Regions from separate parts of the Mesorhizobium sp. M0800 genome, predicted to be linked through region 1. Evidence: riboswitches for the same ligand, from Rfam matches in the RefSeq annotation. Region 1 holds a riboswitch; each other region holds the start of a gene.
What was found. A riboswitch is a leader RNA that binds a small molecule or an ion and turns the genes downstream of it on or off. The one in region 1 is predicted to bind thiamine pyrophosphate.

Region 1 (10,242 bases):
CGTGCCGACGCCGAGCGTGCTGAAGGGCGCAGGGAAAGTGGGGAAACCAGGATCATGCCTGAGTTGCTTCACCGCTTTGGCATTGAGGCGCGGAAGAAGATTCGAACGGATGGTGGGCTCAGCCGTCACTATCTGCAGGCGCTAGTGCAGTGGCTTGAAATGGGAGATGCCGAAATACGGATCACTGGCTCCAAGATCAAACTCTTACAGACGCTCGCGACGGAGGAAGGCGGCACTGGAGTGGAACCGCGTGTAAGGGGCGTTCGCAGTTTTGATCTGAGGTGGCTCCCCGGACTGAACGAAACTGCGAACTACGAGCTGCCGATCCCCTCGAAACAAGAGGACCAGCTCTCCTCCTTCATGAATGATCGCCGCGACCGCGGCCGAATTGCTGCCACGAGGTCCGGTTCGAACCCCGTGTTGTTGCGATTTTCGTCTAAGAGTTTGCGCCAGCGAGCAAGACGCTCAGGATCCAGCATACTAGCGGCCAAAGCTGCTTGTACCGCATAGCCGGGTTCATTCTGCTCCATTCCTCTGAAACGTGGCGAAGACAAGCCGCTTGCTTTCGCGCACGCAGTCTTCAAGCGGCTTCGCCTTCGCCAGATGCGCCGCAATCGCGCTGGCCAGCATGCAACCTGTTCCGCGCATTGATGTGGCAAGGCGCGGTGTATCGACGTGGATGGGTTCATGATCGGAGCGTAATAGAATATCGGTCGATCGGAGTCCCGAGGCATGCCCACCCTTGATCAGCAGGGCCTGAGGGCCGGCGGCCAACAGTCTTTGTCCTTGTCGGAGCGCACCGTCCTCATCCACTGCCAGTTCGGAGCCAATAAGGTGCGCCAGTTCGGGAAGGTTGGGCGTGACCAGACGGCAAAGCGGCATCAGATCGCGCTTCATGACAGCGATAGCGGCTGCCTCTAAGAGCGCCCGGCCTGAGGTGGAGGCCAGCACTGGATCGAGTACTGCCGGCACCTGTCGATTTTCGCGCAGTACGGCGGCAACCGCAGCGATGGTCTCGGCTGTTCCGAGCATGCCGATCTTGATTGCCGCCACTTCGTTGGCCTGCAGCGCGGCGCGCATCTGATCAGCCACCAGGCTTGGTGGCGAATGAAGGATTTCCAGTACGGCGTCGTGCGTTTGCACTGTGAGCGCGGTGACAGCGAGACAGGTGCGCACGCCAATGGAAGCGATCGTCTCGATATCGCGTGCTATTCCGGCACCCCCGCTGGAATCTGATCCGCCAACCACAAGCACATGCGCTGCTCGTCTCATCGCCATCGGTCTGTCTTTTCGATCCATTCTCGCGTGCGCGCTTCGGGATCGGAGCTCAACTTGATGTCCGTGACCACTGCCGCGCAGTTGGCGCCGGCCTCAAAGACGCAGTCGAGGCGGTCGGAGTTGAGGCCGCCGATAGCGACCAATGGGATCGGCGCCACTCGCCGGTTCCATTCGCTGATCCGCTCTAGCCCTTGCGGCGCCCACTTCATCTTCTTCAAGATGGTGGGATAGATCGGACCGAGCGCAACATAGTCGGGGTCGGCAAACATGGCCGTTTCCAGCTCGACATGATCATGCGTGCTCAACCCGAGCCTGACACCGGCTGACCGGATCCTAGAGAGGTCGGCGGTTTGCAGATCTTCCTGGCCGAGATGCACGAAGTCGCAGCCTTCCTCGATTGCCAGGCGCCAATGATCGTTGACGATGAGCTGGCTTTTATGTTGAGCACACAAGGCCTTCGACTTGCGGATCTCCGTGCGCAACCCGGCTTCATCCATGGTTTTTATACGAAGCTGAACCAGCTTGACGCCGAGCGGCGCCAACCTTTCGATCCAGGCGGCGCTGTCGACGATCAGGTAGAAGGGATCGAGCTTCATGAAAAAACCGCCCTGCCGATCGTCGGTGTCGATGGCACGGCGACGTCGCGCGGTTCGAGCATTCCTGAAAGGAAGGCTTCACGGCCGGCATCGACTGCCTTGCCGAATGCGCGCGCCATGCCGACTGGCTCGGCTGCCCTGGCGACCGCCGTGTTCAGGAGCACGGCGTCAAAGCCGAGTTCCATGACGGTCGCCGCATGCGACGGCCGCCCGAGGCCAGCGTCCACAATCAGCGGGACGCCAGGGAGATGTCCGCGCATCAAGCGCAGCGCAGTTATGTTGATCGGTCCGAGGGCGGAACCGATCAGTGCGCACCACGGCATCAAGACCTTGCAGCCCGCCTCCAGCAGCCGCTCGGCGACAACAAGGTCGTCGGTGGTATAGGGGAATACCGAAAACCCATCCTCGCACAGGATGCGGGCGGCTTCGACCAGTCCGAACACATCCGGCTGCAGAGTGTCGTGGTTGCCGATCACCTCGAGCTTGATCCAGGTCGTCCCGAACACCTCGCGCGCCATTCTCGCCGTCGTGATCGCTTCCTTGACGGAGTGGCAGCCGGCCGTGTTGGGCAGGATTCTTGTGCCAAGCGAGCGGATCAACGACCAGAACTTTTCGCCGTCCCTGCCGCCGGCCATTTCACGCCGCAGGGACACGGTCACCACCGACGTGCCCGATGCCTGGACCGCATCGGCAAGGATGGCCGGCGATGGATATTGAGCCGTGCCGAGAAACAGCCGAGAGGGAAGCGTCGTCCCGAGAAGCTCGAACATGCTAGCCTCCCTGCATCGGTGAGAGGATTTCGATCCGGTCGCCCTCGCTCAACTGGAACTCCGCCCGGTTGGCTTTGTGCACGAGGTCGCTGTTGACGGCCGTCGCCAGCCAATCGCCTTCATAGTCGAGCGCGGCAAGTAGTTCGGCCAGCGTTGAGGCGTCAATCTCAAGCGCTTGGCCGTTGACGATCAGTTTCATCGGCGGGCTCCAAGGGTTTGTGGTGACTGAAGACGAGTTCGGCCGCCTGGCGCGCCATGGCGGGCGCGAGAAGAAAGCCATGGCGATAAAGCCCGTTGATCGCCACGGTGCTTTCGCGTGCTTCGACACGCGGCAGATTGTCGGGAAAGGCTGGACGGACGCCGACACCGGTTTCAACGATCTCGGCCTCGCCAAAGGCCGGATGGAGGGTATAGGTCGCGCCCAAAAGCTCCATCATGGAACGCGCCGTGACCCGTCCAGCGGACTGGCTCTCGATCATCGTCGCGCCGGCCATGAACTGGTGGTCAGTGCGCGGCACTACGTAGAGCGGAAAGCGCGGATGCAGCAGTCGGACCGGGCGCGAGAGCGAGACATCGGGCGTGCGCAGGATCAGCATCTCGCCGCGAACGCCGCGCAGTCGGTCGTCTATGGCGGCCATGCCCGTGCAGTCGATCTGACGACCGAAACCGGAGCCAAGCCGGGCGTCGGCGCCGAAGCGGAATTCGATGCCCATCGCTGCTAGTCTGTCATGCAGTGCCGCCATCGCCTGGCGCGGGTCGAGATGGGCTTCGTCGGGGAAGAGCAATCCACGACGGAAGCGGCCGGCGAGGTCGGGCTCCAGCAACGCGATTTCATCTTCATCGACCCACCGATGGCCCGACGTGCGGCGGGCGAACCGGTCGAGCTCGCCCGAATCGCGCGGCGCGGCCACGACCAGTGTTCCTGCCCGTGTCACCTGGTCAGGCGTCGCCGCATCCCACCAGTCTGCGGCGTTGCGTCCGAGATCGAGCACGGACTGCTCGGCGCTTTCACGCTCGCACCAGGGCGCCAGCATGCCACCGGCGAACCATGACGCATTGCCGCCAAGGCTGTGCCTTGTCTCGGCAACGGTCACAGCCGCGCCGCGCGTGGCGAGCTCGAAAGCTGCGGTGAGGCCAGCAACGCCGGCCCCTTTGACCAGCACCCTCATGACGGTTCCGGCGCCTCTGGCTTGAGTGGCACGCCGGTCTCGCCAGTTGGCATGTAGAGATCACCACCCTCGCGGTATTTCGCCGCCATCGCCGCCATGCCCTCCTTCTGCGCCTCGGCACGAATGTCGTGGGAAATGCGCATGGAACAGAATTTCGGTCCGCACATCGAGCAGAAATGCGCCAGCTTGTGCGCCTCCTTGGGCAAGGTCTGATCGTGGAAGGACCGCGCTGTTTCGGGATCGAGCGACAGGTTGAACTGGTCCTCCCAGCGGAACTCGAATCTGGCCCGCGACAGCGCGTCGTCGCGGATCTTCGCCGCCGGGTGACCCTTCGCCAGGTCGGCGGCATGCGCCGCGATCTTGTAGGTGATCACGCCGGTCTTGACGTCGTTGCGATCGGGAAGCCCGAGATGTTCCTTCGGCGTGACGTAGCAGAGCATGGCGGTGCCGAACCAGCCGATCATGGCAGCACCGATGCCGGAGGTGATGTGATCGTAACCCGGCGCGATGTCGGTGGTGAGCGGTCCAAGCGTATAGAACGGCGCTTCGCCGCAGACCGCGAGCTGCTTGTCCATGTTCTGCTTGATCTTGTGCATCGGCACGTGGCCGGGCCCCTCGATCATCACCTGGCAATCTTTCGCCCAGGCGATCTTGGTCAGCTCGCCGAGCGTTTCCAGCTCGGCGAATTGCGCGGCGTCGTTGGCATCGGCAATCGAGCCGGGACGAAGGCCGTCACCGAGCGAGAAGGACACATCATAGGCGCGGCAGATGTCGCAGATTTCGGCGAAATGCTCGTAAAGGAAGCTTTCCCGGTGATGGTGCAGGCACCATTTGGCCATGATCGAGCCGCCGCGCGAGACGATGCCAGTGACCCGGTCGACGGTCAGCGGGATGTAGTGCAGCCGCACGCCGGCATGGATGGTGAAATAGTCGACACCCTGTTCGGCCTGCTCGACCAGCGTGTCGCGGTAGACCTCCCAGGTAAGATCCTCGGCGATGCCGCCGACCTTCTCAAGCGCCTGATAGAGCGGCACCGTGCCGATCGGCACCGGCGCATTGCGCACGATCCATTCGCGGATGTTGTGGATGTTGCGGCCGGTCGATAGGTCCATCACCGTGTCGGCGCCCCAGCGGATCGCCCAGACCATTTTTTCGACTTCCTCAGCCATCGAGGAGGTGACCGCCGAATTGCCGATATTGGCGTTGATCTTCACCAGGAAATTGCGGCCGATGATCATCGGCTCGCTCTCGGGATGATTGATGTTGGCGGGAATGATCGCGCGGCCGCGCGCCACCTCCTCGCGCACGAATTCCGGCGTGACGAAGTCGGGGATCGCCGCGCCGAAGGCTTCGCCGTCGCGCTCAAGCTTGCCGCGCAGGATCTCGCGGCCGAGGTTCTCGCGGATGGCCACGAATTCCATTTCTGGCGTGATGATGCCGGCGCGCGCATAGGTAAGCTGAGTCACCGCCTTGCCTGACTTGGCCCTCAGCGGCCGGTTACGGACTGGAAACTCCGGCGTCAGGCGCTCGCCTGCGGCGAATCCGTTGTCTTCCGGCCGCACGTGGCGGCCGTCATAGGCTTCGACATCGCCCCGCGCCGTAATCCATTCGTGGCGAAGCCGGGCAAGGCCGTTTTCGATGCTGGTTTCGACAGTCGGGTCGGTATAGGGGCCTGACGGATCGTAGACGGTGACGGGCGGCTCGCCGGCTGTCGGATGGACGGAGATTTCGCGCATCGCCACCCTGAGCTGCGGGTGGATGGTACCGGATTTGTGGATTTTGCGTGAGGCAGGCAGCGGTCCCGTCGAGACGGCGGGGGTGAGGGCATTCATCTTGAGGCTCCTTTGCTCGTTGCATTGGAGACCCAGTTCTGTGCCGGAAGGATGAAAAGACGCTTCTAGCGACCTGCCGAAACAGGACCTCGGGCGTAAACTCCCGCAAAGCGCTTGCACCGTCCCTACGCCAGTATGAACTGGATCAGGTTCAACGGGTCACTGCGCCGCGAATGCCAGCAGTATCTCAGCCCCTTGCCGGGACTCCCCTGGTGAATGCGTGAGGTTGGACGGGACGGCTCCGGTTTGTCAAGCGCGTTCTGGCCGCGGCTGATCGGCGGCCGGTCAGACCGTGCGGAAAAAATCGTGCATGTCTCGGCGACAAGTCAAGCGTCGGAGATGAAGGCAGGGACAAGGGAATCGCAAACCGTCGGACTAAAAATCGATCCTGATGATCACACCTTCAATGGGCACCAAAGGTTTGCGCGTAGATCGCCTCGATTCTTCCTGCCTCGTCACTGGTCAGCGCGGCGAATTCCTTTTCGCGCGCGCGGTTCGATAGATGTCCATCATTCTGGTGAAGAAAACGGAAGAGCAGATCGGTCAACCGCTCGGGCATGTCGATAAAGGCGTCCACCTGCTGCCGGAACTGATCGTAGCGCTGCAGAAATGCGGTTTCCTCGGGAAGGTCCCGTTCGATCGTCCGCTGAACGCAGGCATAGAGGAATTCGGCGTGCGGGGTTGCATCGAAGAACCGGTAGAAATCACCGGTGTCATTCAGCACCCGGACGTTGAATTGCGGCGCCGGTTCCCATTCCATCAACGGCAGAAGGCGCTGCGAATAGCTCTCGAGCACGCCCCTGTACTCGTTGATCTGGTCCAGGATCGCGGCCGAGACGGGAAAGACCACTCCCGGCGGATTGAAGCCGCGCATGGCAAGGACGTGGTGGATTAGGTAGCGGTGAATGCGGCCGTTTCCGTCCTCGAACGGGTGAATGTAGACAAAGCCGAAGGCGAGGATTGCGGCGGCTACGACTGCATCAAGGTTTTGCGCGGGGCCCTGATCGAACGCCGCCATTCCATCGATTAGCCGCGGCAGGTCCTCGGGCCGAGCGCTGATGTGATCGGGCAAGGGCGTGCCGTTGTCTCGGTCATGCTCACCGACGAAACCTCCTTCTTTTCGGAAGCCAAGTCTTACGAAACGGGCGTCGCCAAGTACAATTCTTTGCAGACGCAGCAGCTCATCGCGATCGATCGGCCAGCGGCCGGCTTCGCCGATGGCGCGGCCCCAGCGCTGGATGCGATCTTGCGGCGGGTGCTCGCCCTCGATCGCATAGCTTGATCGCGAGTCTTTGAGCAAAAGAAAGGCGGCGGTCCGAGCAAGGAGGTCGCGCGGCACGTCCGCTACGATTGCCTCCGCGCGCCGCGGTAGTTCAAGGCCGATGAATTTTTCGAGAATCTTGGTGCGGAACACCAGAGGGCAGAACTCACGCGTGCCGGGGAGATTGTCCCTTACGCGGTAGCGCGAAGCGGTCTTGTCGGGTCCCGGCCACTGCAGCTCGGGATCGACAACCGGAATGTATCGTCCGGCCTCCGCGTCCGGCAGATCGATACGCGCGCCCCTCAGCCATTCATATAAAAACCAGATGCGGCGGGCATAACTGCCGGTCGGGCTTTCACGGACCAGCGCCTCGATCGGCGCGGGACCGGTCACTTGGAACAGCCGCTTGAGGACGGCAAGGTCCAGTCCCTCGTACTTGAGCGCAAAGGTCAGGTGGCCTTCGAGGGTAGGATTTGGGGCATGGCGGGGGGTCATGATCCGCCAGCCATCCCGTTCGGTAATGCGATGATGCTCGCCAGTGGCGAACAACCTACGGGGCAAGGGCACGGCGAGCCTGTAGGCTCCGATCAGGGCGCTGTACCCGGCCGGGGTCGCCGTTTCAGGAAGGCGGATTTCCTGAAAAACGGTAACAGGACCTGAAAATTGGTGCTGTTGGATCGCAGGCATGAAAAGCGAATCCTTCCATCGAATTTTGGTTTAGTTCCGCCAAAACTTATGAAAAATGATCCTATCCCATGAAAATTGATGCCACCAGACAAATTTTCCGAAAACCGATTCTAAAACGGTGCTGAAGTCGATCAAGCAAGAACTCCGCCACCGGCTCAAGGAAGCGACTTCAGACAAAAGGTGAGTCCAGGAACCGCCATTCGCCCGTCTCTTAGTCACCAGGCCGGCACGGATGGCCCGCCTTACGTCGAGCCGGATTGCTCGAGGAGCAGCGCGCCGTTCGGGGCTCACTCATAGAGCGCTCCGGCGCGCGATCCCGATTTGATAGCCGCGATCACGCTCGCGACTGATCTTGGCGACGTGGCGGCGTCGGAGTAGAAAAGTGATGCAGGATCTCGGTGGCGTCGTGTGTGTGTGTGTGACCTGAAGTGAGTTCTCTGCGGTATGGGGCGGCACGCAGCGCGCGCGTCTTTTTGGCAAACAGATCGACGAAGCGGCACCGAAGGGAAGTTCCTGGCATTCATTCTCGCCATCGCTGCCCCAATTTGCCGACTGGACTGCCGATCGATCTCGCCCAATACTTTGCGCGCGCAAGGGCCGAAGCTGAACTGGGCGGCACCTGCTCATTCGGGAGCTAACTCATGCTTGGCGCGCAAGCCCGAGAGAGCTGTGCCTGATCGAATGCGTGAAATCGTAGCTCGGGGTGGAGAGGCTGACGCGGTCATCTGTCACCCGCCTTCGGGCTGTAAAGGAAAGCGCGACATCGTCTCCAATGCTCGTTCCCCACGTCGAGGGGCCCAGCGGCTTGGCTGCGGGAGGACTGCCAGCTAGTGGCCGCTGGGCCTTGACGACCAGCGAGCGTAAGAGGAGGCCCTGTGCTGGCTGACGAAAACTTGCGAGCAAAGCCACGGAAAAGCATCATTCGAACGAACTCTTTCGTCGAGACGAGGAGGGCAGTGAGGCGGTAGCCGCCGCTTTGAAGCTCTCCGGCAGCTGCTACGCTGGTCGTTCAGAGGGTCGCAGCTGCGCTTGCGCCGTCATATCAGATAAGTCTAATATAATCCGCGCCTGGCCATCGAACGCTGCGGCGCCCTCGGGTCGGCGCTATTCATCGGGTGGGCATGTCGGGCACGCAAGGGAGGACGAAATGAGACTGGTTCAGTCATTTGCATTTGCTGCTGTGCTGCTTCTTTCGTCTGCATTGTCTGCGGCCGCCCAGTCGGCTCGTGAGGACATCGAAGCGGCGTTGGTAAAATTTATGGACGCCTTCAACAGCGGAAACGCAGCAGCGGTAGGTCAAATGTATACCGACGATGCCGCCCTGCTGCCACCCGACGGCAAACGCGTCGATGACCGCAAGGGCGTGGAAGAATTCTGGCAGGGCGCAATCAAGGCCGGGATGAAGAATCTCACCCTGAAGGCGCTGGAAGTGGAAGGGAGCGGGAATCTCGCCTACGAAGTTGGTGCATTTACGCTCGGTGTGCCGAGCAAAGGCGGCGCCCTCTCCACCGTCGCGGGCAAGTATCTCGTCGTCTGGAAAAAGGGCGACGACGGGACATGGCGCCTGCATCGGGACATCTGGAACTTAGGTGCGGCCGAATAGGGATAGATATCCAGGCCCTCATCGACCCTCTTGCGAAGGGTAGGGCGGCTGTATGGACCGGGATCTGGTGCTCTATTGCCAGCGCTGTCGAGTGGCAGGACGATGGGGACCGGCTAACCGCGCGGTATAGCTTCGGTCTGGCGCGCTTTCCAATGGATTTGCCGCCAATTTGGCGGATCGCTGATCAGTCGCGGTGATTGCGACCACGTCACCAATTCCAATTCCCCGCTTCATGAAACGAGTCTGGAGCGTGCACGGCCTTAAGCAAGGGATTGCTAATGTGCGAGACAGCACGCTTCGCTCTAGCGGGTATGGCCCAGCGGCTTGGTTGAGGGGGGACTAGCAGCTAGAGGCCGCTGGGCCTTGACCAGCAGCATGCTTAAGAGGAGGTGCTGGCTGGCTGGCCAAAAACTTGCGCTCAAGGCAACGCAAAAGCATCATTCGAACGGACACTGCGCGCCAGAAGCTTATTCCAGCCGATAGAGCCACCATGGAATGCAAGCCCAGCAAACCGGATTCACCAAACATCGCATCAGGACCTGCGCTTGCGCGTCCATGGCCGCGCCAGTCCTTCGGCATTCAGCATTGCGACGCGGAGCAGCCAGCCGACCCATTACAGACCGCGACGGACGGTGATTAGGGCCAGCGCGGCGATAGGCAGCGAGCGTAACCATTGGCGTAAGTGGAGTGTTTCACGATCTCAATTGGTTGGCTCCGCCAGGTTTCCAGCTGGCTGCCACCGGGCACGTGCCAGCTGGGGTAAACAATTGAAATATTCGAAACTGGCTTTTTGGGCGGGAGCCGCGCTAGTTGCCAAGTGAGAAACCTAGCATTCGACGGGAGCAGTGCAGTAACGTGTGCGAAGCCTAGTCGAGTCTGCAAGCGGCAATCATTCGTCGTGAGTCGACGCTAATGTGTGCGTTTCGCAGGACTCCGGCTGGCTATCTCGCGTAAGACGGCATGAAGAAGCGTTCCAATTTCCTGTTCGGCGCGCCCGGGTGCAATTCCTGATTCGGACAACTGAACGAGAATTGTCTTGGCGGTGC
Region 2 (10,242 bases), on a different contig from region 1:
GCGCGATGATGCTGGTCACGGTGCGGTCGAGGAAATCGCGATCGTGGCTGACCAGGATCACCGTGCCGGCAAAACCGGCGACCAGTTCCTGCAGCAGCTCCAGCGTCTCCATGTCGAGGTCGTTGGTCGGCTCGTCGAGCACAAGCAGGTTTGCCGGCCGCGCCAAAACGCGTGCGAGAATCAGCCGTGCCCGCTCGCCGCCCGAAAGCTCGCGCACCGGCGTGCGCGCCTGTTCCGGCTTGAACAGGAAGTCTTTCATGTAAGAGACGACGTGGCGCTGCTCGCCATTGATGACGAGGTTCTCGCCGCGCCCGTCGGTGAGATACTGCGCCAATGTCTCCTGCGGGTCGACGGCTTCGCGCTTCTGGTCGAGCGTGGCGATCTCCAGATTTGTGCCGAGCCGCACCGTGCCCGCGTCCGGCTTCATTTCGCCGGTCAGCATCTTCAACAGCGTCGTCTTGCCGGCGCCGTTCGGCCCGACCAGACCGACGCGATCGCCGCGCTGGATGCGGGTCGAGAATCCCTTGACCACGGTCAGATCGCCAAAGCTCTTCTCGATGTTCTTGGCTTCGATCACCAGCTTGCCGGATTCGGCGGCGTCGCTGGCTGTCATCGTCGCCGCACCCTCGGCGCCGCGATGACCACGAAAGCGCTGGCGCATGGTCTGCAACTCACCGAGCCGGCGCATGTTGCGCTTGCGCCTTGCTGTCACGCCAAAGCGCAGCCAGTGCTCCTCGCGCACGATCTGGCGACCGAGCTTGTGCTGCTCGCGCTCTTCCTCCTCCAGCACCGTGTCGCGCCATTCCTCGAAATAGCCAAAGCCCTTGTCGAGACGGCGGGTCTGGCCGCGGTCGAGCCAGATTGTGGCGCGTGACACGCGCTCGAGAAAACGGCGGTCATGCGAGATGACGACCAGTGCCGAGGAGGTGCGGGCAAGCTCCTCCTCCAGCCATTCGATGACCGAAAGGTCAAGATGATTGGTCGGCTCATCGAGGAGGAGAATGTCGGGCTCCGGCGCCATGACGCGGGCGAGGGCGGCGCGCCGCGCCTCGCCGCCGGAGAGGTCGTTCGGCCGTTCCTCGCCGGTCAGGCCGAGATGCTCCATCAGATAGGTGGCGCGGTAGGGATCGTCGGCCGGCCCGAGCCCCGCCTCGACATAGGCGCGGACAGTCGCAAAGCCGTCCATGTCGGGCATTTGCGGCAAGTAGCGCACGGTCGCCGAAGGCTGGCGGAAGACTTCGCCGTCCTGCGGTTCGATCAGCCCGGCGGCGATCTTGAGGAGCGTCGACTTGCCAGAGCCGTTGCGGCCGACCAGGGCGATCTTGTCGCCAACTGAGGCTGTCAGGGCGGCACCGTCTAGCAGCGGCGTGCCGCCAAAGGTCAGCTTTATCCCGTCGAGATTGAGAAGCGGCGGCGCCATGTCAGCTTTCTGGGCTCAGCTTTCCGGAAGAGGGTAGGGATGCGCGAGCAGCAGCGCGCGGCCGCTGGCCAGCGCGATTTCCAACCGGCCCCTGACCTCGTTGGAAATGGTCAGCGACGAGCCGAACGCAACCTCGACATGATCGAGCGGCCATTTGGCACCGGTGACGCTCAGGCCGGCGAGATCGGAGAAGCCGAGCACCGAAAACAGCGTGCCGTCGGCATAGTCGAAGTCAGTCTTTCCCGGCAGCAAGGGAATGCCTTCCTGTGCGCCGCTGGTCAAAAGCACTTCCGTCCCGCCTTCCGCCAGCCGGACGCTTAGCGCCAGATGCAGGAAGATGTGGTCGGTACGTTTGCCGCCGAAGGCGCCTGCGAGCACAAGGCTGGTCGCACCACGTTCGAGTGCGGCGGCGATAGCGAGTTCACCGTCGGTCTTGTCTTTTTCGGCGGGAAACACCTGCCGTGGCACGGCGGCCAGATCCTCCGGCAACTCGGCAGGCACCGAATCGAAATCGCCGACCCAGAGTTCCGGCCTCAGGCCCAGCATGCGGGCATGGCCGATGCCGGCATCGGCGGCGATGACGCGCGAGCCTTCGACCTGGCGGTCGAGCAGCGGCGTGCGGATGAGATCGCCGCCAAGCAGGATGGTGAATGTGCTCATATCTCGTGGCCCTTACCAGCCCTGCCCCGGAAACGGAAGATGAAACGGCAGACGAAACGGAAGGCTGGGCTTTGGATGCCCGGCAAACTTCCGCTTGCGCAGCACTTCGGCCGGGCCTATGTGTCGCAACGCTCTAACGGGGTGCCGGACGCGATTTTCGCGGACCGGCTGAGAGGCAAGACTGCCAACCCGCTGAACCTGATCCGGTTTGTACCGGCGGAGGGATTAGACGTTTCGGACAGCCCGACGCCTCAATTCCTTTCAACGCGAACGAAGGAGGCGCCGATGCGCAGTTTTTTCCACTCTCTTGTCTCAATTGTCCTGCTTGCGGCATCCGCGCTCGCCCTGCCAGGGCAGGCATCGGCACAGGATAGACTGACGGTCTATACCTATGAAAGCTTCACCGCCGATTGGGGTCCGGGACCGGCGGTGAAGAAGGCCTTCGAGGCAGAATGCAGTTGCGTCGTCGAATTCGTCTCGGTCGCCGACGGCGTGGCGCTGCTCAACCGTGTGAAGCTGGAAGGCGCCGCGACCAAGGCCGATATCGTACTTGGCCTCGATACCAACTTAACCGCCGACGCCAAGGCAACCGGCCTGTTTTCGCCGCACGGCGCCGTGTCGGGCGTCAGTGTGCCGGGCGGCTGGAGCGACGATATTTTCGTGCCGTTCGACTATGGCTATTTCGCCGTCGTCTACGATACCGAAAAACTGAAGAGCCCGCCGAAGAGCCTCAGGGAATTGGTCGAGGGCGATGCCGGAGAGAAGATCGTCATCCAGGATCCGCGCACCTCGACGCCGGGCCTTGGCCTGCTGCTGTGGGTCAAGTCGGTCTATGGCGACAAGGCGCCGGAAGCCTGGGCCAAACTCAAGGCGAAGGTGCTGACGGTAACGCCGGGCTGGAGCGAGGCCTACGGCCTGTTCACCAAGGGCGAGGCGCCGATGGTGCTGTCCTACACCACCTCGCCGGCCTACCACATGGTCGCCGAAAACACCAAGCGCTACCAGGCGGCGTCCTTCGAGGAGGGCGAATATCTGCAGATCGAGGTTGCGGGGATCACCACCAAGGGTGCGAAGAACCCGCTGGCAGAAAAGTTCATTGCCTTCATGACCGGACCGAAATTCCAGGATGTCATTCCCGAAACCAACTGGATGTTCCCGGCCGGCAAAACCGACAAGCCGCTCAACCCGGCGTTCGACAAGCTGGTCAAGCCGACCAAGACCCTGCTGTTCAGCCCGGAAGACGTCGCGGCCAACCGCAAGGCCTGGGTCGATGAGTGGCTTGCGGCGATGAGCAGGTAGGGCTCAAGCCTCGTCGGATGTTTGCGCCAAGCCACCCCCCTCTGGCCTGCCGGCCATCTCCCCCTCAAGGGGGGAGATCGGCAGCTTTGTCGCCTCTCCTCGTCCTGCCACTTGTGAGATTGGCGAAGGCGGCTGAGTGCGCAATCTCCCCCCTTGAGGGGGAGATGGCCGGCAGGCCAGAGAGGGGTGGGCTCGGCCATTGTCAGGTATTTCCTTCGATCAACACCTGTCGTAGTGTCGGGTAGCACGACATGCGTACGCGTCATCCGGCCGATCCCCGCGTCACTGCCGGCATCGTCGCGCTCGCCGCCATCGCGCTGCTGATCGGCGGTGCATTCGCCGGGCTCGTCGTCGAAGCCACACGCGACCTGTCCGGCGCCGCCGCCGCTTTCGATTCCTATCTCTTGCGCGTCGTCCGTTTCACGCTCTGGCAGGCTCTGCTGTCGACCCTGCTCTCCGTTGCACCGGCGCTGTTCATCGCGCGCGCCCTGTCGCGGCATCCGCGTTTTTTCGGGCGAGGCTTCATCCTCCAGCTTTTCGCCGTGCCGCTGGCGCTGCCGGCCATTGTTGCCGCACTCGGTGTCCTAGCGCTCTATGGCCGCGCCGGCTATTTTGCCGGCACGCTGGGCTCGCTAGGCGGCCAGAGCTGGCCCGGCATCTATGGCCTGTCGGGCATACTCGTTGCCCATGTCTTCTTCAACCTGCCGCTGGCGACGCGGCTGTTCCTGGAGGCGTTGCAGACCGTGCCGGCCGACCAATGGCGGCTGGCGAGCCAGCTTGGCATGGGTGCTGCGCCGGCCTTCCGGCTGATCGAATGGCCGCCGCTGCGTGCGGCCTTGCCGGGCGTTGCCGGGCTCGTTTTCATGCTGTGCATCACCTCCTTCACCATCGTGCTTACGCTCGGCGGCGGACCCAGCGCGACGACGCTGGAGGTTGCCATCTACCAGGCGCTGCGTTTCGACTTCGACCCGGCGCGGGCTGTGACGCTGACCCTGCTGCAGATTGCCCTGACCTTCGTCGTCGTGCTGGCCTTGACGCGGCTCGGCGCCAATATGGTCGGGGATGCCAATCTGCCGGTGGCGCCGCGCCGGTATTTTTCAGCCGGTGCGGCCGAGACCGTGCTGAACGCATTGGCGATCGGGCTGGCACTGCTGTTTGTCGCCGGGCCGATGGCGGCCACGTTGGCAGCCGGGCTTGGCGCCGATCTCGGCCGCCTGGCCGGCGAGAGCGCGGTGCGGCAAGCGACGGCGACCAGTGCCGTGCTCTCCCTCCTATCGGCGCTGCTCTCTGTGGCGTTGTCGCTGTCGCTGGTCATGGCGCGCCGGGCGCTGGCGCTCACCCGGCGGCAGGGCCGGCGGACACTGCTCGAACATCTGGCGGACACCGGTGCGGGGTTCGTCCTGGTGGTGCCGCCCATCGTCATCGGTGCCGGCTGGTTCCTGCTCCTGCGCACCGTCGGCGATGTCTTTGCGCTCGCCCCTGTCATGGTCGTTGCGGTCAATGCGGTGATGGCGATGCCGTTCGCCATCCGCGCCATCCGCCCTGCCTATGATGCGGCGAGCGAACGCCACGAACGGCTCTGCGCACAGCTTGGCATCTCGGGCTGGAACCGGTTGCGGCAGGTCGACTGGCCGTCGCTGCGGCGGCCGCTCGCCACCGGCTTCGCTTTCGCCATGGCACTGTCGCTCGGTGATCTCGGCGTCATTGCGCTATTCGGCAGCGATTCCGTGCAGACCTTGCCCTATCTGCTGCTGGCGCGCATGGGCAGTTACCGCACCGAGGATGCGGCCGGGCTGGCGCTGCTGCTCGGCCTTGTCTGCCTGGCGCTGGTGCTGACCGCGGACTGGCTGGGAAGGAGGGAGAAATCATGATGCCGATCAGCCCGGAACGGTCCATTTCGGTGGAAAAAGGCGCAGCCGTGCGGCTCGATAATGTCTCGTTCAGCTATGGTGAAACGCCGCTTATATTCGATGTCGATTTCCCGGCGTCGGAAATCACCGCGATCATGGGGCCGAGCGGTTCGGGAAAGTCGACGCTGCTCAATCTGGTGGCCGGCTTCGAGACGCCGCGGTCGGGCCGCGTGCTGATCGGCGGCGCCGACCTCAGCACTGCGCCGCCATCAGCGCGGCCGGTATCGATGGTGTTCCAGGAAAACAACCTGTTTGCCCATCTTTCCCTCGAGCAGAATGTCGGGCTCGGCCGCTCGCCTTCGCTCAGGCTGAGCGAGGCTGACCGCGCCGCAATCGCCGCAGCGCTGAAGCGCGTCGGCCTTGCCGGCAAGGAAAGCCGGCTGCCGCGCGAACTCTCCGGCGGCGAGCGGCAGCGCGTCGCGCTCGCCCGGGTCCTGGTGCGCGACCGGCCGGTGTTGTTGCTCGACGAGCCGTTCGCTTCGCTCGGACCGGCACTGCGCGACGACATGCTCGACCTGGTGGCCGACGTCCATTCGGAGCAGCGCATGACGGTGCTATTCGTCACGCACCAGCCGGACGATGCGCGCCGTATCGGCCAAAACATGGTTTTCCTGGATGGTGGCACGGTTGCCGCGACAGGCACCGCGGCCGTTTTTTTCGTCGGGGCTGGACCGGAGGCATTCCGACGCTATATCGGCTCGGGTCCGTTTGCGGCTGGATCACGAGATGTTGCCCGGAAGCGGACATAATTTATGGTCAAACCGGCGGAAGGCGAAGCGGCGCTTGCTTGCCATGGTCGAGGTAGTGTGGCTAGGTCCGCCAGGAGCTGGTCCGGCTTAGACCGTGATTTGCCCTTGCTGCCTCGTATCTGTCGGACGCACGAAGGACGCCGTAGCACTTGATTTTGCGCGTGATGCTTTCCGGAAATCGCGCCCGATTTTCGCCGTCACGTGCCAGGACTTGAAAGGAAGCCGATCTGCCGACCGGCATCGACAATCGGAGGGTGAAACCGCTGGCGCGCTTTCTGGCGCTGGCCGGTCTCGCCGTGGCGCTGGCAAGCTGCCAGATGTTCACGCCTCCCGACGTGCAGGAATCAGGCTTTCAGCCCTCAGACAAGCCGATCACGGTCGACAATGTCGCCGCCAACGGCAAGCTCGCTCAACTGGCGAAGGCGCAGCACCCGCGCATCCTCGCTACCTATGGCGGCGAGTATTCCGACCCCAAGCTCGAGCGCATGGTGGCCAAGATCGTCGGCAGACTGACCGTGGTGTCGGCCAACCCAACCCAGACCTACCGCATCACCATCCTCAACTCGCCCAACGTCAATGCCTTCGCGCTGCCGGGCGGTTATCTCTACATCACCCGCGGCCTGCTTGCGTTGGCCAACGATTCGGCCGAGCTTGCCGCCGTCATTGCGCATGAGATGGGCCACGTTACGGCCAACCACGGCCTGCAGCGCCAGCAGTTGGAAGCCGAGGAGGGGTTGGCGACCAAGGTCGTTTCGGATGTGCTCGGCGACAACCCGACGGCCAAGGCGGCGTTGATCCGCGGCAAGCTGAGGCTGGCCCAGTTCTCGCGCAATCAGGAGCTGGAGGCGGACGCCATCGGCATCAAATCGATCGGCGAAGCCGGTTTCGATCCCTACGCCGCCGGCCACTTCCTGCAGTCGATGTCGGCCTATACCGATTTTCGCTCGATCAGCGGCGCCACTGACGCCAGCCTCGACTTCCTGGCGACGCACCCCAACACGCCGCAGCGTATCGACCTCGCGCAGCGCCACGCCCGCCAGTTCGGCGCGCCCGGTGTCGGGTCGCGCGACCGCGATTCATTTCTTGCCGGCGTAGACGGGCTGCTTTACGGCGACACGCCGGAGGAAGGCTATGTGCGCGGCGAAACCTTCCTGCATCCTGGCCTCGGCGTGTCGTTCTCGGTGCCCAACGGCTTCGTCATCGACAATTCGGCGGCGGCGGTGACGGCGACCGGCCCGGGCGACATGGCGATCCGCTTCGACGGCGTTTCGATCGACAAGAACCGCTCGCTGACCGACTACATCCGCAGCGGCTGGGTTGCCGGCCTCGACGACAGCAGCGTGCGCCAGGAGACGATCAACGGCAACGAAGCGGCAACCGCGCATGCCGGCGCCGACGGCTGGCAATTCGATATTGCGGTGATCCGCGCCGGCGGCCAGGTCTACCGCTTGCTGACCGCGGCACCTTCGGCCAGCACCTCGCTGAGCACGGTGGCGCGCTCGGTCAGCGGCTCGTTCCGCATCCTGAGTGCTGCCGAGAAGGCGGCGTTGAAGCCGCTGCGTATCCGCATCGTCACGGTGCAGCCCGGCCAGACAATGGGCTCGCTGGCCGCACAGATGGTCGGCGTCGACCGCAAGCTGGATTTGTTCAGGGTGCTCAACGCGCTGTCGCCGGGTGCCGCGGTTTCGGCCGGCGACAAGGTCAAGATCGTCACCGACAAATAGCAGCCGACGCGATTCAGGCTGCGAGAAATTCCGGGTTCTGCTTCACCAGCGCCGCCTTGAGCTTTTCCATGGCGCGCGCCTCGATCTGCCGGACACGTTCCTTGGAGATGCCGAGTGTCTCGCCAAGCGCTTCGAGCGTCGCGCCCTCGTCGCTCAGCCGGCGCTCCTCGATAATCCTGAGCTCGCGCGCATTGAGAGCGCCGAGTGCCGTCTTCAGCCACACCGAGCGGCGTTCGACGTCGATCGTATCGCCGACGACCTCATCGGGCAGCGGGTCATCCGAAACCAGGAACTCCATCCGCTCGGTTGCGCCCGCATCGTCGGCTAGCGGCGTGTTGAGCGAGCTGTCCGGCGCCGAAAGGCGGGAATCCATCATCGCCACATCGGCCTCCGATACCCCGAGAGCCGCCGACACTTCGCGGTAGAGCGTGGCATTCGACATCTGCTCGGCGCCGTTTGCCAGGCGGGCGCGCAGACGCCGCAGGTTGAAGAACAGCGCCTTTTGCGCCGAGCTGGTGCCGCCGCGCACGATCGACCAGTTGCGCAGGATATAGTCCTGCATCGAGGCGCGAATCCACCAAGTCGCGTAAGTCGAGAACCGCACCTCGCGCTCGGGCTCGAAACGGGCCGCTGCCTCCAGCAGCCCGACATGGCCTTCCTGGATCAGGTCGCCCAGGGGAAGGCCGTAGTGGCGAAACCGCGACGCCATGGAAATGACCAACCGCATATGCGCGACGGTGATGCGGTGCAGCGCGTGCTGGTCATTGTTTTCCTTCCAGCGCAGCGCCAGGAGATGCTCTTCGTCACGTTCCAGATAAGGGGCTTTCATCGCCGCGCGAACCATGGTCCGTCCTGCACTGTCTTCCATCATGCCGCGCTCCTGCTCCAGGCGTTGCGGTGCGATCGAATCGTGAGTTGGCGCCGATGGTTGAAATGGCGGCGCCGCGCCCTACAACAGCGAAGAACGTGCCATGCGGGGGAATGTTCCCCCGGACTGTCATGTCGATTGCGCTGTTCCAGGCGATTCGCCACCGGCCTTGGCTCAGCCGGATGGCGCCCGGAGATGCTGGTTGAGGATTGGATTTCAAGGGCGCGAGATTTTTGAAATTTAGTTTCTTATTCTGGCATCGCGCATCTGTCATTTTCCGGCACTCGCAATGACGCCGGACATCGGCCAAGGACGGGATCACAGAAAAATGAAATGGCTCAAATCGCTCATCATCGCCGGAACGCTGCAGGTTCTGGCCATCGCCGCCGGCCACGCCGGCGCCAATCTCGACCAGATCAAGCAGTCCGGCGTCTTCAAGGTCGGCACGGAAGGAACCTATGCGCCCTTCACCTATCATGATGCTTCCGGCGCGCTGGTCGGCTTCGACGTCGAGATCGCGCGGGCCATCGCCGAGCGCCTCGGCGTCAAAGCCCAGTTCCTCGAAGGCAAATGGGACGGGCTGATCGCCGGTCTCGATGCCAACCGCTACGATGCCGTCATCAACGAGGTCGGCATCACCGAGGCGCGCAAGGCCAAATATGACTTTTCGGATCCTTACATCGCCTCCAAGGCGGTGCTGATCGTGCGCGGCGACAACACCGACATCAAGGGTTTCGCCGATCTCAAGGGCAAGAAGGCGGCGCAGTCGTTGACCTCGAATTTCGGCAAGCTGGCTGAAACCAACGGCGCCGAGCTCGTCGGCACCGACGGCTTCGACCAGTCGATCCAGCTGCTTCTTACGGGCCGCGCCGACGCCACCATCAACGACAGCCTGTCCTTCCTCGACTTCAAGAAGCACAAGCCCGACGCCAATGTGAAGATTGCCGCGCAGGAAGAAAACGCCGACTATTCCGGCGTCATCGTGCGCAAGGGCGATCCGGAACTGGTGGCCGCCATCAATAAGGCGCTGGCCGACATCAAGGCCGACGGCACCTACCAGAAAATCGCCGACACCTATTTTGGCCAGGACGTTTCGAAGTAAAACGGCTTTCTCGTGTGGGCCGAATGCCGGCCCGCGTCGTTCGTATCGCGGCGAGCTGTCTTTCGACGGCCCGCCGCTTTCGCGTGATATGAGCGACGGCAATCTGGCAAGGAGGAGCCTTCGTGCCGCATTGGCTGCAATTGATGCTGGAATCCCTGCCTACGCTGCTGTGGGCTGCACTGATCTTCACCGTGCCGTTGACGCTGCTGTCGTTTGCATTCGGTCTTGTCCTAGGTCTGGTTGTGGCGCTTGTCCGGCTGTTCGGTCCCAAACCGCTGGTCGCCGTGGTCCGCTTCTACGTCTGGATATTCCGCGGCACGCCGCTTCTCGTGCAACTGTTCCTTATCTTCTACGGCCTGCCATCGGTCGGCATCCTGCTCGACGCCTTTCCGGCAGCACTGATCGGCTTCACCTTGAACATCGGTGCCTATTCGTCGGAAATCATCCGCGCCGTCATCGGTTCGGTGCCCAAGGGCCAGTGGGAAGCGGCCTATTCGATCGGCATGACCT
Region 3 (10,242 bases), on a different contig from region 1:
CAGGCTGATCAGGGGATCATCGCTCATCTGGCTGATCGTTTCCAGAGTCATATTATCTGGCCCGCTGCACTGCCCATTCATCGTTCTGTTCGAGCAGGATTGCGCCGACGAGGCGCACGACCGCATCGTCGTTCGGGAAGATTCCGACGACCTCGGTGCGCCGCTTGATCTCGCCGTTGAGACGTTCGATCGGATTCGTCGAGTGGAGCTTGGCGCGATGTTCCTTGGGGAAGGTCATGTAGGCCAGCACGTCGGGCTCGGCGTCGTCCATGATTGTCGCCAGCTTCGGCACCTTCGGCCGGATCTGGTCGGCGACGGCGCGCCATTGTACGGACGCGGCCTCGGGCGTTTCCTGGGCGAAAGCGGTGGCGATGAAGGCTGAGACGACCCTGCGGCCGCTCTTGCCGGCATGGGCCAGCACGTTCCTCATGAAGTGGACGCGGCACCTCTGCCATGTCGCGCACAGCACCTTGGTGACGGCCGCCTTGAGGCCTTCGTGAGCATCGGAGACGACGAGCTTGACGCCGCGCAGGCCGCGACGTGTCAGCTTGCGCAGGAACTCTGTCCAGATCGGCTCGGCCTCCGAGGTGCCAATCTCCATGCCCAGTACCTCGCGCCGGCCGCCCGCGTTGACGCCGACGGCGATGATAACGGCGACCGAGACGATCCGCCCACCGCGGCGGACCTTCAGGTAAGTGGCGTCGATCCACAGGTATGGCCAATCGCCCTCGATCGGCCGCTCGAGGAAGGCCTTCACCTTCCCGTCGATCTCCTCGCACAGCCGCGAGACCTGGCTCTTGGATATGCCGCTCATACCCATGGCCTTGACCAGGTCGTCAACCGACCGGGTCGAGATGCCTTGCACATAAGCTTCCTGGATAACGGCGGTTAGCGCCTTCTCGGCCATGCGGCGCGGTTCGAGGAAACCTGGGAAGTAGCTTCCCTTCCTGAGCTTCGGGATGCGCAGCTCGACCGTGCCGGCCCGCGTCTCCCAGTCCCGGTCGCGGTAGCCATTGCGCTGGGCGAGCCGCAGCGGGTTCTTCTCGCCATAGCGGGCGCCGGTGGCCGCGCCCACCTCCATTTCCATCAGTCGCTCGGCGGCAAAGCCGATCATCTCCCGCAGCAGATCGGCATCCGGGGTATTCTCCACGAGCGTGCGCAGGTTCATCATGTCGTCGGTCATCGGTGGTCCTTCCGAAATGGGTTGGCGTCAACAACCAAACCCTACCGGAAAGCGCCGATGACCACCCACACGCCGCTCGCTCGCTACAGCGCTACTAACGGCGCGCTCGTGAGCGGCTTCGCTACCGCCGAGCTACACCACCTGATGGGACACGACCAACCCAGACGCTACCGCGCGCGGGATCATGTCTGTACCGCAATGCGGGCAAGAGCCCCCGAAACCCGCTTGCGGGCGGAATCTTCGCCCATCGACCAATGCGTTACGCATGGCACCTTTCCCGGCAATGCAGATATGTGGCAGAATTTATGGCCGGGAGCGGGAGCGAAGATATATGCGAGGGTAAAACCTTGGCATGCTTATCGTTGGGCGCGATCACTGAGAATGGCCTTTTCAAACCAATCAGGAACCTGTTGCTGCCACCTACGGCATTGCCGGGACGTCGCGCCAGAACGCGACAATCGCGTCTGAGAACGTCTGGAACTGGTCATCGCTCACCTTGAGGTGCGTGTGGTTCAGCAGTTTCTCTGACCACGGCGGCCGAGTGCCTTTGAGCGGATCGTCTAGATACTCGAAGCAGGTTTTCTTCAGGTCATCCAGCGATTTTCCGGCGCCGTGCTTGTAGACGTTGACCACCAACCGGCACGCATCGAGCGTCTTGAAGCAGTCCGTGCTTCGGACTTTCCAGCCGAAACTTTCCAGGAGGTTTGCAATCTTGGCGAAATCCGCTGACCAGACCTTCGCAGCTGCCGTATCCCCTCGATGCCAGTGTCGTAATTCGCGGACCAGCCAGTCCCGCAGCTGTTTGTCCCACTCGTGGAACATCCCTGCGGTGACACTCAACCGGGTTTGGTCGCGTATGCCGCTCAGGAGCTGGTAGAACTCAACGCCGGCGTCGCGAGCAGCCTCGTAGAAATCCCCGGAATCGTCTCAAACCGGCCTTTGCTTTGCTCCAGCACTGCGGGGCCAGATCCGGCGGCCCCCGCCGCGCTGAAATGCCTCGCTCCTGCGGCCTCACACTCGCCAGGAGGCACAAGTGCATCCCCATGCCTGACTGGCAGTGCGCTTCGCCGCAGGAAGAGTCCCGTTACTTTCCCGGCCTGGCAGGGCAGCTTGTCTCGGCGCCGCTGAATTCCGATCTGCAAAGCGGCCTCGTCCCGTCACGCCCTGTGAAAAAAGGGCAGGAGGGCTACGGCTTCCATTTCAGCGTCAGCCGCTGAACGCTTGAGCCGGCTCTACGGCTATTCGGCTGGGGTTTTCCGAAGCTTTTCTAACACAAAGAGCTTGCCCTGGCGCACGGCGTACTCGATTGATTGCGCCTTCGCCAGATGTGCCGCAATCGAGCTGGCCAGCATGCAGCCCGTCCCGCGCATCGATGCGGCAAGGCGCGGCGTGTCAAAGCGGACTGGTTCGTGATCGGGGCGCAACAGAATATCGGTTGATTGCGGTCCCGATGCATGGCCGCCCTTGATCAGCAGAGCCCGCGCGCCGGCTGCCAGCAATTCTTGGCCTTGCCACACTACGCCGTCCTCATCCACTGCCCGCTCCGAGCCAACAAGGAGTGCCAGCTCGAAGAGATTGGGGGTCACAAGGCAGCAAAGCGGCATCAGATCGCGCCTCATGGCAGCGATGGCGCCTGCTTCCAGAAGCCCCCGGCCGGAGCTCGAGGCCAGCACCGGATCGAGCACTGCCGGCACCTGCGGATTTTCGCGCAGCACGCCGGCAATGGCAACGACGATCTCAGCCGTTGCGAGCATGCCGATCTTAATTGCCGCCACCTTGTTGGCCTGCAGCGCGGCGCACATCTGATCGGCCACAAGATCGGGCTGCGAAGGATGGATTTCCATGACGGCGTCGTGCGTCTGCACCGTCAGCGCTGTGACAGCCAGGCAGGTGCGCACGCCAATGGAAGAGATCGTCTCGATATCGCGTGCAATTCCAGCCCCACCGCTGGAGTCTGATCCGCCGACCACGAGCACATGCGGTTCTCGCCTCAGCGCCATGGCTTTGTCTTTTCGATCCATTCTCGCGTGCGCGCTTCGGGATCGGCATTCAACGTGATGTCGGTGACCACCGCCGCGCTGTCCGCACCAGCCTCGAAGACACCGTCGAGCCGGTCGGGGTTGAGGCCGCCGATGGAGATCAATGGGATCGGCGCCACCCGATGCTTCCACTCGCTGATCCGCTCGAGCCCTTGCGGCGCCCATTTCATCTGCTTCAGGATGGTGGGATAGATGGGGCCGAGCGCGATATAGTCGGGCTCGGCAGCGATGGCCGTTTCCAGTTCGAGATGATCGTGCGTGCTGAGCCCGAGCTTCAATCCGGCGTACTTAATCGCCAGCAGGTCGGCCGCGGCCAAATCCTCTTGGCCGAGATGGACAAAGTCGCAGCCTTCCTCAATTGCGAGCCGCCAATAGTCGTTGACGATCAGTTGGCAACCATGGACCGCGCAGACGCCGTTCGCGCGGCGGATTTCCGTCCGCAGCGTGGCCTCGTCCCTATCCTTGATGCGCAACTGAACCATCTTAACGCCAAGCGGCACCAGCCGTTCGATCCAGGCGGCGCTGTCGAGGATCAGGTAGAAGGGATCGAGCCTCATGAAAAAACCCCCCTGCCAATTGTCGGCGTCGACGGCACGGCGACGTCGCGCGGTTCGAGCATCCCGGAGCTGAAAGCTTCACGACCGGCCTCGACCGCCTTGCCGAACGCGCGCGCCATGCCGACCGGATCGGCCGCCCTGGCGACCGCGGTGTTCAGGAGTACGGCGTCAAAGCCGAGCTCCATGACGGTTGCCGCGTGCGACGGCCGTCCGAGCCCCGCATCCACGATCAGCGGAACATCAGGGAAATGTCCGCGCATCGAGCGCAGCGCCGTGATGTTGATCGGTCCGAGAGCGGAACCGATCGGCGCGCACCACGGCATCAAGACCTTGCAGCCCGCCGCAAGCAGCCGATCGGCAACGACAAGGTCGTCGGTGGTATAGGGGAATACAGCAAAACCGTCCTCGCACAGGATGCGGGCGGCTTCGACCAGACCAAACACATCCGGCTGCAGGGTGTCGTGGTTGCCGATCACTTCGAGCTTGACCCAGTTCGTACCGAAGACTTCGCGCGCCATTTTCACGGTCGTGACCGCTTCCTTGACGGAGTGACAGCCAGCAGTGTTGGGCAGGATTCTGACGCCGAGCGAGCGGATCAGTGACCAGAATTTTTCGCCAGCCCTGCCGCCTGCCATCTCGCGGCGCAGCGAGACGGTCACCACCGAGGTTCCCGACGCCTTGACGGCCTCGGCAAGGATGGCCGGCGAAGGATATTGAGCGGTACCGAGAAGCAGGCGCGACGGAAGCTCGGTTCCATAAAGCTCTAACATGGTCTAACCGCCTTGCATGGGCGAGAGGATTTCGATCCGGTCGCCGTCGCTCAACTGGAATTCCGCCCGCTTGGCTTTGTGCACGAGGTCGCTGTTGACCGCCGTCGCCAGCCAATCGCCCTCATAGTCGAGCGCGGCAAGCAGTTCGGCCAGCGTGGCGGCGGCAACCTCATGCGCTTCGCCGTTGACCATCAGTTTCATGAGCAAGTTCCTTGGTTGCGTCTTGATTGAAAACGAGGTCGGCCGCCTGGCGCGCCATGGCAGGCGCGAGAAGAAAACCATGGCGATAGAGTCCATTGATCGCGACGGCAGTTCCAAGTGCCTCCACGCGCGGCAGATTGTCGGGAAAGGCTGGACGGATGCCGACACCTGTTTCAACGATCCCGGCCTCACCAAAAGCCGGGTGGAGGGCATAGGCGGCACCGAGCAGTTCCATCATCGAACGCGCCGTCACCGGTCCGGCGGACTGGCTTTCAACCATAGTCGCGCCGATCATGAACTGCGTGTCGGCACGCGGCACCGCATAAAGCGGAAAGCGCGGATGCAGCAGCCTGACCGGGCGCGACAGCGAGATATCACGCGTGCGCAGGATCAGCATTTCGCCGCGAACGCCGCGCAGCCTGTCATCGGCTGCTGCGATTCCAGTGCAGTCGATCTGACGATCGAAATCGGAAACAGGCTGGGCGTCGGCGCCGAAGCGAAATTCGACGCCCATGGCCGCGAGCTTGTCATGAAGTGCTACCATCGCCTGGCGCGGGTCGAGATGAGCCTCATCGGGGAAGAGCAATCCGCGCCAGAAGCGGCCGGCGAGGTCGGGTTCCAGGAGCGAAATTTCATCTTCGGCGACCCGCCGATATCCCGACGTGCGGCTGGCGAACCGGTCGAGCTCGCCAGTATCACGCAGCGCGGCCACGACCAACGTTCCGGCACGTATCACCTGACCCGGTAGCACCGCATCCCACCAGTCGGCGGCGTCGCGTCCGAGATCCAGCACCGGCTGCTCGGCGCTTTCACGCTCGCACCATGGCGCGAGCATACCACCGGCGAACCACGACGCATTGCCCTCGATGGCAGGCCTTGTCTCGGCAACGGTGGTCACCGCGCCGCGTGCGGCGAGCTCGAAGGCGGCGGTGAGGCCGGCAACACCGGCCCCTTTGACCAGCACCCTCATGATGGCGCACGCGCCTGTGGCATGGCCGGTGCGCCGGTCTCGTCCGCCGGTATGTAGAGATTGCCGCCCTCGCGGTATTTCGCCGCCATCGCCGCCATGCCCTCCTTCTGCGCCTCGGCGCGGATGTCGTGGGAGATACGCATGGAGCAGAATTTCGGCCCGCACATCGAGCAGAAATGCGCCAGCTTGTGCGCCTCCTTGGGCAAGGTCTGATCGTGGAAGGACCGCGCGGTTTCGGGATCGAGCGACAGGTTGAACTGGTCCTCCCAGCGGAACTCGAAGCGCGCGCGGGAAAGGGAATCGTCCCTGAGTTTCGCCGCCGGATGACCCTTCGCCAGATCAGCGGCGTGTGCGGCTATCTTGTAGGTGATGACGCCCGTCTTGACGTCGTTGCGATCGGGAAGGCCGAGATGTTCCTTGGGCGTGACGTAGCAGAGCATGGCGGTGCCGAACCAACCGATCATCGCCGCGCCGATGCCGGAGGTGATGTGGTCGTAGCCGGCGCGATGTCGGTCGTCAGCGGCCCAAGCGTATAGAACGGCGCCTCGCCGCAGACGGCGAGCTGCTTGTCCATGTTCTCCTTGATCTTGTGCATGGGAACATGGCCCGGCCCCTCGATCATGACCTGGCAATCCTTGGCCCAGGCGATCTTTGTCAACTCGCCGAGCGTTTCCAGTTCGGCGAATTGTGCTGCGTCATTGGCGTCGGCGATCGAGCCGGGACGAAGGCCGTCGCCCAGCGAAAAGGACACGTCATAGCCGCGGCAAATGTCGCAGATCTCGGCGAAATGTTCGTAGAGGAAGCTTTCCCGGTGATGGTGCAGGCACCATTTGGCCATGATCGAGCCACCGCGCGAGACGATGCCAGTGACCCGGTCAACGGTCAGCGGGATGTAGTGCAGCCGCACGCCCGCATGGATGGTGAAATAGTCGACGCCCTGTTCGGCCTGCTCGATCAGCGTGTCGCGGTAGACCTCCCAGGTCAGATCCTCGGCAATGCCGCCAACCTTCTCGAGCGCCTGGTAGAGCGGCACCGTGCCGATCGGCACCGGCGAGTTGCGCACGATCCAGTCGCGGATGTTGTGGATGTTTCGGCCGGTCGACAGGTCCATCACCGTATCGGCGCCCCAGCGGATCGCCCACACCATCTTTTCGACCTCTTTGGCCATGGACGAGGTGACGGCGGAGTTACCGATATTGGCGTTGATCTTGACCAGGAAATTGCGACCGATGATCATCGGCTCGCTCTCGGGATGGTTGATGTTGGCGGGAATGATTGCGCGTCCGCGCGCCACCTCCTCTCGGACGAATTCCGGCGTCACGAAATCGGGCAGCGTCGCGCCGAAAGCCTCGCCGTCACGCTCAAGCTTGCCATGCAGGATCTCACGACCAAGGTTCTCGCGGATGGCGACGAACTCCATTTCGGGCGTGATGATGCCGGCGCGCGCATAGGCAAGCTGTGTCACCGCCTTGCCGGCCCTGGCCCTGAGTGGCCGGTTGCGAATGGGAAATTCTGGCGTCAGGCGTTCGCCCGTAGCGAACCCGTTGTCCTCCGGCCGGACATGGCGCCCGTCACAGGCCTCGACATCACCGCGCGCCAAAATCCATTCGTGGCGAAGTCGGGCTAGGCCTTTTTCGATGCTGGTTTCGACAGCCGGATCGGTATAGGGGCCCGACGGATCGTAGACGGTGACGGGCGGCTCGCCGGCTGTCGGATGGACAGAGATTTCGCGCATCGGCACCCTGATCTGCGGGTGGATGGCACCGGGCTTGTGGATTTTCCGTGAGGCGGGCAGCGGTCCCGTTGAGACGGCTGGGGTGAGGGCATTCATCGTGAGGCTCCTTTGCTCATGCATTGGAGACCCAGTTCTGTGCCGGAAGGATGAAAAGACGCTTCTGTCTACCTGCCGAAACAGGACCTCGGGCGTGAACTCCCGCAAAGCGCTTGCACCGTCCCTACGCCAGTATGAACTGGATCAGGTTCAACGGGTCACTGCGCCACGAAAGCCAGCAGTATCTCAGCCCCTTGCCGGGACTCCCCTGGTGAATGCCTCAAGTTGAACGGGCCGGGGTTGTCTTGTCAAGCGCATGTTCGTCCTGCGGCGGCGGTGGGCGGCAATCAAATTGGGCCCAAATTGGGCCGACGGCCTCGCCACGGGTCGCGGAGAAGTTCCGCGGGAGATAGGGCAGGTGTGGCCAAAGCTGCATTTGCCTCATCAAACTTGATGTGACATTGACGTAGACGGAACTGCTGCGTTTCAAGGATCTTAAGCCGTCAATGCCTGATCGGAACAGAACTGGTGGGCCGCCCGAACGCCCCACAAACATCGTGCTCTCGATCACCTCCTATTGTCGCCGGAAAAGGGGTGATCGACCAATCGATCAAGTCGACCGCTCGCTGAAGGGCGCCCTCGGTTTCAGCACGGCTGGGCGAAGTGGCAATGACATGTCCAATCCAGTCTCGGAAATCCCCCTTCCTGACGATCGGTGTCTTGGGTTCAACATTCAATTTGACCTCGGCCACACCTGATATAGCAGCTGCCTGAGTGTCGCCACCAATCCAGTCCAGGGTGCCATCTTGATCAGGAAGCAGGAATCGCGCGGCCGCAGTATGCGAATGCTTTTTGCGCAGATCCCATTCCTCGCCAATTGACAAGCTTGATGTGCTCGGTGACGAGGTCGACACCGTAAGCTAACTGGACCAGTTGAGGGTCGGGCGCGCCACTAAGACGCGGATTGACTTCAATGACAACTGGACCGCGTTTCGTGCACCGGAGTTCAATGTTAGTTGGCCCCCAGCCAAGGCCGAGAGCCCGCAAACAGCTCAACGAAACATCGGCGATGCGCTCACGCTCCTGATCGGTTAGCAGGGCCGGATACGTCACCTCACGTATGACGAAATGGGGGAGGGGACCAAAGTCATTGGCGCAAATCGCAACGACCTCATTCCCCATAACATTAATGCTATAGAACGGGCCCTGTGCGAATTCTTCGACGAGTATTTTCGGTGTAGACCGCCATATGTGCTTTCCGCCCAATAGATAGGTCGTATGTTCGGCTACGTCTTCGAGGCTGCGGCACAATCGGACACCCATGCTGCCGCTGCCTAATGCCGGCTTAAGAATCACGGGCAGGCCGATCTCTGCAGCCGAGCTTTCTACCTCCGCCGCATTCGTTGCCAACCGATAAGCCGGTATTGGAACGCCGGCCTGCGCGAGGAACTCGCCATGAGCCGGGTGCGCAGCGATCGTCCGACGCTCTTGTATTTGCTGGATCCCAGCCGGCTCCGCCTCCGACTGCCTCGGTAGCTCGGTATCCTGAGCGCGTCGGCGGCATCATGCCATTATCATCCTACGAATTGCATGCTCCATCGTCCTGGACGAGACCGGTTTGGCTAGCCAAAGGACGAAGGTCTGATTACCAGATGTGATCGGCATGGGGTCGCTTCCACCAACGACGATGATGGGCACCGTCATCAGGGTGGTACGTACGGCTTCGGGCTGTCCTGGCCCGAGGAAAGTCGCTTTATCGAAAATTAGGAGGTCGGCTGCCTTCCCGCTCTCGATCCAGTCGCAAAGACTTTCGAAGGTCGCGAAGCCGACAGGCTTATAACCAAGCGCGGCGATCTTATCGTTGTAGATCTCCAACGCTGCTGGATCGGGCTCCACGACTGCAATGATTTCTCCGTTGCCAAGTGATCCATCGCATGGGCCGAAAGCGCTATCAGCTCTGACCTGCTCCTCAGCGCAGGCCGGTAAGTAGAGATCGAAGCGTGTACCTCGGCCAACAGCCGAGGTGACGTCAAGGCATCCTGCGAGCGCGCTCACATGGCGGTCCACTGCAGCAAGACCCAGTCCGGTCCCGCCGACGCGAGAGCGCGTGGTAAAAAAGGGCTCAAAGATATGCGGAAGCACCGAACTTGCGATTCCTTGGCCATCGTCGCTGATGGAGAGGAGAACGTAATCTCCCGGTTTCAAGGTGCCCTTAGCCACGGGCTTCGTTTGACAGACGTGAGCGCGAGAAACGCTAATCTCGACACGGCCCTCATTCAAGAGAGCCTCCGACGCGTTCTTGCATAGATTCATAAGGATCTGCTGTATCTCGGTCGGGCTGCCCTCGATCACCGTTTGCCACTCGTTGATCTTGAAGTTCAACTGAACATCCACACGAAGTGCAACCCGCAGCAATGGCGCGAGATCCATTACACTCTCCGAGACGTCGAAAGGCATCGCCACGCGCTTCCGATTTCGGCTTAGTGACAAAATTTGGTCAATAATCAGTTTGGCTCGGTTGCTGGCCAAGATAATTTGGCCGATGTGGCCCCGAATTCTCGAGGGGCGACGCACAAGACCTTTAGCCATCTCTGCGTAGCCGACTATTGCTCCTAGAACATTATTGAATTCATGTGTAACGCCGCTTGCGATTGTGCCGACAGCCGTCAGCCTTTCCGCATGCTCCCATCGACTCTCAAAAAGGTTACGTTCCGTGTGTACACGTTGCATTTCAAGATGGTTGCCTAAACG

Region 2: it holds a riboswitch for thiamine pyrophosphate, as region 1 does, so the genes downstream of both, thiB (thiamine ABC transporter substrate binding subunit) here and thiC (phosphomethylpyrimidine synthase ThiC) in region 1, are expected to answer to the same signal.
Region 3: it holds a riboswitch for thiamine pyrophosphate, as region 1 does, so the genes downstream of both, thiC (phosphomethylpyrimidine synthase ThiC) here and thiC (phosphomethylpyrimidine synthase ThiC) in region 1, are expected to answer to the same signal.

The regions. Positions count from the first base shown of each region.
Region 1 covers NZ_JAMYOZ010000012.1:26,386-36,627, forward strand. The annotation lists partial or broken gene NKI18_RS16360 (ribosome small subunit-dependent GTPase A) at 379-521, opposite strand; gene NKI18_RS16365 (hydroxymethylpyrimidine/phosphomethylpyrimidine kinase) at 517-1,278, opposite strand; gene NKI18_RS16370 (thiamine phosphate synthase) at 1,269-1,874, opposite strand; gene NKI18_RS16375 (thiazole synthase) at 1,871-2,644, opposite strand; gene thiS (sulfur carrier protein ThiS) at 2,646-2,843, opposite strand; gene thiO (glycine oxidase ThiO) at 2,812-3,813, opposite strand; gene thiC (phosphomethylpyrimidine synthase ThiC) at 3,810-5,645, opposite strand; TPP riboswitch at 5,750-5,866, opposite strand; gene NKI18_RS16395 (Fic family protein) at 6,049-7,593, opposite strand; gene NKI18_RS16400 (YybH family protein) at 8,741-9,196, shown strand; gene NKI18_RS16405 (DUF6074 family protein) at 10,106-10,242, opposite strand, start outside.
Region 2 covers NZ_JAMYOZ010000008.1:193,228-203,469, forward strand. The annotation lists gene NKI18_RS13465 (ABC-F family ATP-binding cassette domain-containing protein) at 1-1,420, opposite strand, end outside; gene NKI18_RS13470 (thiamine diphosphokinase) at 1,436-2,080, opposite strand; TPP riboswitch at 2,208-2,322, shown strand; gene thiB (thiamine ABC transporter substrate binding subunit) at 2,366-3,379, shown strand; gene thiP (thiamine/thiamine pyrophosphate ABC transporter permease) at 3,631-5,250, shown strand; gene thiQ (thiamine ABC transporter ATP-binding protein) at 5,247-6,038, shown strand; gene NKI18_RS13490 (M48 family metalloprotease) at 6,293-7,762, shown strand; gene NKI18_RS13495 (RNA polymerase factor sigma-32) at 7,776-8,633, opposite strand; gene NKI18_RS13500 (amino acid ABC transporter substrate-binding protein) at 8,959-9,732, shown strand; gene NKI18_RS13505 (ABC transporter permease subunit) at 9,855-10,242, shown strand, end outside.
Region 3 covers NZ_JAMYOZ010000019.1:53,460-63,701, reverse strand. The annotation lists partial or broken gene NKI18_RS21280 (IS256 family transposase) at 1-1,183, opposite strand, end outside; gene NKI18_RS21275 (hypothetical protein) at 1,604-2,023, opposite strand; gene NKI18_RS21270 (hypothetical protein) at 2,227-2,400, shown strand; gene NKI18_RS21265 (hydroxymethylpyrimidine/phosphomethylpyrimidine kinase) at 2,422-3,183, opposite strand; gene NKI18_RS21260 (thiamine phosphate synthase) at 3,174-3,779, opposite strand; gene NKI18_RS21255 (thiazole synthase) at 3,776-4,549, opposite strand; gene thiS (sulfur carrier protein ThiS) at 4,553-4,750, opposite strand; gene thiO (glycine oxidase ThiO) at 4,719-5,720, opposite strand; partial or broken gene thiC (phosphomethylpyrimidine synthase ThiC) at 5,717-7,551, opposite strand; TPP riboswitch at 7,655-7,771, opposite strand; partial or broken gene NKI18_RS21235 (ATP-grasp domain-containing protein) at 7,995-8,937, opposite strand; gene NKI18_RS21230 (two-component system VirA-like sensor kinase) at 9,055-10,242, opposite strand, start outside.